Bacillus pumilus: one gene and its partner. The main gene of each other region encodes a partner of the protein of the gene in region 2 in a complex. Links are inferred from orthologs where the notes say so. Each region holds a gene or a part of one and is shown on either strand. Other genes may lie near its edges.

Region 1 (3,449 bases), 1.1 Mb from region 2 along the record:
TGAGAGCTGTGCTGATACTTGTAATAATAATGTGGACTTCCCAATCCCAGGATCTCCGCCAATGAGAACAAGAGAGCCTTTGACAATTCCACTTCCTAATACTCGGTTAAATTCTTCTAAATTCGTTTTGATTCGGGGTTCATCAGATGTTTCAATTGCAGATATAGGTGAAGGTTTTTGAATGGTTTGAACAGAATGATTAAAAGCACTTCGACGGTTTGCCGGCTCTTTGCGAACGACCTCTTCTGTCATACTGTTCCACGTGCCGCAGCCTGGACATTTCCCCATCCATTTGGCTGACTCATAACCGCACGATTGGCATATAAATTTTGATTTTGTCTTAGCCATAGATTGAAGAATACAACTCCTTATACTGGTCAGAAATAAGTAAAGGGAGGCATACACCTGACTGGTATGCCTCACACTTTTTTCTTACTATATTAGTTCGTAGCAGCCGTCGTTTTTACGACAATTTCTCCATCTTCCACATCTAATACGATTTGTTGACCTTTTTCAATATTGCCCTTCAGAAGCTCCTCAGAAAGTCGATCCTCCACATGCTTTTGAATCGCTCTTCTTAACGGACGCGCACCGTACTCAAGATCTACACCTTCGTCGGCAATCTTCGCTTTTGCTGCTTCTGTCAATTCGATTGAAAGGTCTTGTTCTTTTAATCGTTTCGTCAATTGATCAGACATGAGAGACACGATCTCTTTTAGATGTTTCTTTTCAAGTGAATGGAAGACAATGATTTCATCAATACGGTTGATGAATTCTGGTCTAAACGCACGTTTCAACTCGCCCATCACTTTGCCTTTCATATCCTTGTAATTTTGACCTTCATCCTGCACGTTAAAGCCAACATATTTATTTCGCTTCAGTTCACTAGCTCCAACGTTGGATGTCATGATTAAAATCGTGTTTCTAAAGTCAACAGTACGCCCTTTAGAATCAGTCAGACGACCATCCTCTAACACTTGCAGTAAGATGTTGAATACATCTGGATGCGCCTTTTCAATCTCATCTAAAAGCACAACAGAATAAGGTTTTCTTCTCACTTTTTCAGTCAGTTGTCCGCCTTCTTCATAGCCAACATAGCCTGGAGGTGACCCAACAAGTCTAGATGTAGAGTGTTTCTCCATGTATTCAGACATATCGATACGGATCATCGCTTCTTCATCACCGAAAATAGACTCTGCGAGTGCTCTTGCAAGCTCCGTTTTACCAACTCCTGTTGGGCCTAAGAAGATAAATGAGCCGATTGGACGTTTTGGATCTTTTAAGCCAGCACGCGCACGTCTCACAGCTTTTGCTACAGCGACAACCGCTTCATCCTGCCCAATTACACGAGAATGGAGTAATTGTTCCATATTCAGAAGCTTATCGGTTTCGGTTTGGGCAATTTTTGAAACAGGCACTCCCGTCCAGCTAGAGACAACCATTGCGATATCATCCACTGATACCTCTGAATTCTCCTGACCTTGCTTTTCTTTCCAAGATTTCTTTGTGACTTCTACTTTTTCACGCAAACGCTGCTCTGTATCGCGAAGAGAAGCTGCTTTTTCAAATTCCTGACTTTGAACAGCCGCATCCTTTTCCTTGCGTACTTCATCTAGCTTTTGCTCTAGTTCTTTTAGGTTAGGCGGTGTTGTGAAAGAACGTAAGCGGACTTTCGACCCTGCCTCATCAATTAAATCAATCGCCTTATCTGGAAGGAAACGATCAGATATATAACGGTCAGATAACTTCACCGCCGCCTCAATCGCTTCATCTGTAATGGACACACGGTGATGTGCCTCATAACGATCTCTAAGTCCTCTTAAAATTTGAATACTTTCATCAACAGATGGCTGATCTACTTGAATTGGCTGGAAACGTCGTTCAAGCGCAGCATCCTTTTCAATATATTTACGGTACTCATCTAACGTTGTCGCCCCAATACATTGAAGCTCTCCACGTGCTAAGGATGGTTTGAGAATATTAGATGCGTCAATCGCACCCTCTGCTCCACCAGCACCAATCAATGTATGAAGCTCATCAATGAAGAGAATGATATTTCCTGCCTGACGAATTTCGTCCATGACTTTTTTCAAGCGATCCTCAAATTCACCACGATATTTCGTTCCCGCTACAACAGTTCCCATATCAAGCGTCATCACTCGTTTATCGCGCAGGATTTCAGGCACTTCATTATGAATAATTTGCTGTGCCAGACCTTCAGCAATGGCTGTTTTACCAACACCAGGCTCACCAATCAGCACAGGGTTATTCTTTGTTCTTCTGCTTAGAACCTCGATGACACGCTGAATTTCTTTGCTTCGTCCAATGACAGGGTCCAGACTGTCTTCTTTCGCAATAGCTGTTAAATCTCTTGCCAAGCTATCTAATGTTGGTGTATTTGCATTGCTGTTAGAGCCAGCGGCAGATGCACCTGTTTCATTGCTGCCAAGCAGCTGCAGGACTTGCTGACGTGCTTTATTTAAGCTCACTCCGAGGTTATTTAACACGCGGGCAGCTACACCCTCTCCCTCGCGAATAAGACCTAATAGAATATGTTCTGTCCCTACATAGGAATGACCTAGCTTTCTTGCTTCATCCATTGAAAGCTCAGTGACCTTCTTCGCTCTAGGCGTATAATGAGGAATAGCTTGAGACACCTCTTGCCCTCTTCCAATCAAGCTTTCGACTTCTTTTTGGATTTTATCTGAAACAAGGCCCAGTGCTTCTAACGCTTTTGCGGCGATGCCCTCACCCTCACGAACTAGACCAAGTAAAATGTGTTCAGTACCAATGTTCTTATGGCCTAGGCGAATGGCTTCTTCTTGTGCAAGTGCTAATACCTTTTGAGCTCTTTCAGTGAATCTTCCAAACATCATATCGTTTCATCCTCCTGTCCATTCCTATGCATTTCTAAACGCAGCCTTTCTCTAATAATCGCTGCTCGTTTTATATCTCGTTCATTTGGCTCCAGAGCTCCTCCTGAATATTGTTGAAGAAAGCCAGGCTGTGTCAAAATCATGAGTTCATTCAGTATATTACTTGAAAGCCCCTTAATGATACCTAAATCAATTCCAAGGCGCACATCTGACAAACACTTTGCTGTTTCCTTTGATTCAATCATACGACAATTGGACAAAATCCCTAACGAACGGTACACTCTGTCCTCAAGTTCAATTTTAGATGTTTGATATAACGCTTTTCGTGCAGATCGCTCTTGTTCAATGAGCTGAGCGGTCACACTATTTAAATCATCTACAATGTCTTCTTCTGATTGACCAAGTGTCATTTGATTTGAAATTTGAAAGATGTTCCCTATTGCTTCGCTGCCTTCACCATAAATTCCTCTGACTACAAGACCTAATTGATTAATCGCCGGAATAATCCGATTCATTTGTCTTGTGAGGGCTAAAGCTGGTAAATGCATCATGACCGAAGCCCTAATACCTGTA
Region 2 (3,246 bases):
GATAAATTTACTATGCATAAAGCCTTGATCATATTCATACACCTTTGCCCCTGCTTCTAAAAGCTCCGGGAAGTATGAACGGGACGCATGGAAGACGATCCGTTTATCTGGATTCTTCGGTGCAATAATCCGTACGTCTACTCCGCTTAATGCAGCAATTTTCAGTGCAGACAAAATATCATCATCTGGCACAAAATATGGTGAAGCGATCCAAATAGACTTTTTGGCAGAGATAATCATGGAGAAAAAGAGATTTTTAATGACCTCCCACTGTTTATCAGGTCCGCCAGCGATCATTTGTACGCCTTGTGTTGTGCTTTCAAGGTGGCTGAAATCTTTAAAGTAGTCCACACCTGCGCATCTTTCATTCGTCATATAGTACCAATCCTGCATGAAAATCTGCTGCAGGTCACGAACAGCTTCACCCTTAATCATCAAATGGGTGTCACGCCAAAATCCATATTGTCTGCTTCTACCCATATATTCGTCTCCAATGTTCAGCCCGCCAACAAATCCAACTTCTCCATCAATCACGACAATTTTTCGGTGATTTCGGAAATTGATTTTATTATTTAACAGAGGCAGCCTCACTGGTAAAAATGGAACGATCTGAACGCCAGCCTTTTCGAGGTCAGCAATATATTGACGAGAGAGCTTTAAACTCCCTACATCGTCATATAAAAAGCGGACAATCACGCCATTTTTCGCTTTATCAATGAGAATATCTTTTAATTCTTGTCCAAGGTCATCGTGGCGGAGAATATAATATTCTAAATGAATGTGATGTGTCGCCTTTTTGATTTCTTCAAAAATATGAGAGAATGTTTCTTCTCCATTCGTCAGGACTTTAGAGGACGTGCGATACGTAATAGGGGTATGTCCAAGTCTGTGGGCCAGCTTAAATAAGAGCTGCTGATGATCACCCATATGCGTCATTTTCTCAATCGCTTCTCTATGAATATGTTCATCTTCCTGGATTAACTGTTCGTCCAGGATGGCTTTCTTTTCAAACAACCGGCGCTTTTTGATATTGCGTCCAAAGAAAATATAGAACAAAAAGCCGAATAACGGAAAGCTGCCAAGCAGGACAAGCCACGTTATCGTTTGAGATGGATTCCGGTTCTCCAAGAATATGACAAACCCGATGAAGATAATCGATAAAGTGAATAGAACACTGACAGAACTTAATACACTTACCGCTAAATCACCGGCAATTAATTGAATGACTAAATAAGCACCTATCGTAATGATAAGAAAAAATAGAACTTTGACTAAATTTCTCATTTCATTTTCTCCTTGCCGATCTCTTTATTTACCTATTCATTCAGATAAAAAAGCCGATTCCTCTATAGAAATCGACTTTTGTTGGTTACGAGAAGTGCTGTTGAATCGTTTCAAGGGCATTACCTTCGATAATCAGCTGACCATATTCTTTCAGTCTGTAAATGCTGACCACTGATTCATGAGCATATTCAAGCAAAATGCTGAGCTTATTCTCCACTTGCTCATCTGACAAATCCTCGTGGAAGTCAACATATAGATAATAACGGTTTTCAAACGAATATAAACTTGTGGTAAAATCCTGCATATTTAATTGAGAAAGTGCAATCAAATCTTCAAAGTCATCCATTTTCAACACAAATTGAAGTTGAAGTTTTTTGTCCTTCTCATTATCGTCTTCTTGATCCTGCTCTTCTTTTTGAAAATCATCAAGCAGTGCGTCTAGACTTTCTTCATCTGTTTGATCTTTTTTATCTTCTGGAATCGGCAATTCGAGCTTTTGTCCATCTTTAGAAAGTTGGGCTTTCGTCACGACAATTTCAAGACCTTTGTCAAGTGCCTGCACTTGAATCCAAAGCGGTCCCTCAACTGCAAATTCTTCTTCTTCGTGCACTTCGTCCATTACTTCCCAAAACAGCTCTTCACTGCGTTCACGATTATACCAAATCTCTTCACGGTCAAATCCGCGGTCTTCAATATCACCGTAGGAAATATAAAATTTCACTGTATGTTCATTAATTCTTTCAATTTCCATTTTGCCAACCTTCCCTTCTATATAAGATGTTGAAGGGACATACAAGCTCCCAATTAATAGTACTTTACTACACTTTACCCGTTCCGTCTACATGTTAACCTTTTAAAGAATTGAGGTATTGCTTCGTACTGTCTATTTTATGATAAAACATGAATAAAAGAAATAAAAACGCATTTTTTGCAGAGAAAACTTACAGAAACATATATTTGAATTGTCTTCATATATTGGTTGTACGAGCTCTATTAGACATGAGGTGAAATGGATGGAAACAGAGTGGATCATATCCTTACTGATGATTATTGGCATCGATCTAATTTTAGGCGGAGATAATGCGTTGATCATTGCGATGGCTAGCCGTAGCTTGTCAAATGACAAACGCAATAAAGCCATATGGATCGGCACACTTTTGGCAGTGCTGATGAGAATAACAATGACAGGTGCCGCAGTTTATTTATTGACCATCCCTTATTTGCAATTTATCGGCGGACTTTTTCTCCTTTATATAGGATACAATTTGTTAATTGAACAAAAGAAAGAATCGATTCGCATTAAAAGCAGCGGCTCCCTTTGGCGTGCGGTTCAGACCATTGTGATTGCCGACCTCTTTATGTCACTTGATAATGTGATTGCAGTTGCAGGAGCGGCGAAAGGCAACATGCTGCTGACCGCTTTTGGCCTGATGATTTCAGTACCGATTATTATTTGGGGAAGTAAGCTGATTCATGCCGCTTTCACCAAATTTCCGTATCTATTATACGGAGGAAGTGCTCTTTTGGCTTTTACTGGCGGTGAAATGATTGTTCGTGATGTGAAATTGAATGAATTTATGGCTCAGCATGCGACTCTTGAATTGATGCTTCCGTTTTTAACAGTCGTCATGGTCATTTTAGCCAGCCTGTTTTACGAACAAACGGCTGAAAACAAATAAAAAAAGCTGCCAAATGATCGGCAGCTTTTCGTTTTTTCTATTAGTTAGCAAGTCGCTGAGCTTCTCTTAGTTGGAATGTACGAACCGTTCTTGGAAGGAAACGTCTAATTTCATCTTCATTGTAGCCAACTTGTAGTCTTTTTTCATCCAATATAATTGGTCGTCTTAATAGACCTGGATGCTCATTGATTAGTTTATACAATTGTTGAAGAGGCATTGTCTCAACATTCACATTTAGCTTTTGGAATACTTTTGAACGTGTTGAGATAATTTCATCTGTACC

The links.
Region 1: the proteins of mecA (region 2) and clpC are in contact, whole or in part, in a solved structure (PDB 3PXG), measured with the Bacillus subtilis proteins. The link is inferred for Bacillus pumilus from one-to-one orthologs.

The regions. Positions count from the first base shown.
Region 1 is NZ_LT906438.1:106,113-109,561, reverse strand. Bases 159-3,276 are described here. They hold clpC (ATP-dependent protease ATP-binding subunit ClpC), read right to left. Parts: upstream 2,877-3,276; coding sequence 441-2,876; downstream 159-440. Other genes in these bases: CKW02_RS00580 (protein-arginine kinase McsB), read right to left, coding at 2,873-3,276; radA (DNA repair protein RadA), read right to left, coding at 159-348. In the rest of the region: more of radA, read right to left, coding at 1-158; more of CKW02_RS00580, read right to left, coding at 3,277-3,449. UniProt on the Bacillus subtilis protein: Competence gene repressor; required for cell growth at high temperature. Negative regulator of comK expression. May interact with MecA to negatively regulate comK.
Region 2 is NZ_LT906438.1:1,158,733-1,161,978, reverse strand. Bases 203-3,117 are described here. They hold mecA (adaptor protein MecA), read right to left. Parts: upstream 2,036-3,117; coding sequence 1,370-2,035; downstream 203-1,369. Other genes in these bases: spxA (transcriptional regulator SpxA), read right to left, coding at 3,004-3,117; CKW02_RS05740 (TerC family protein), read left to right, coding at 2,298-2,963; cls (cardiolipin synthase), read right to left, coding at 203-1,284. Outside these bases: more of cls, read right to left, coding at 1-202; more of spxA, read right to left, coding at 3,118-3,246. UniProt on the Bacillus subtilis protein: Enables the recognition and targeting of unfolded and aggregated proteins to the ClpC protease or to other proteins involved in proteolysis. Acts negatively in the development of competence by binding ComK and recruiting it to the ClpCP protease.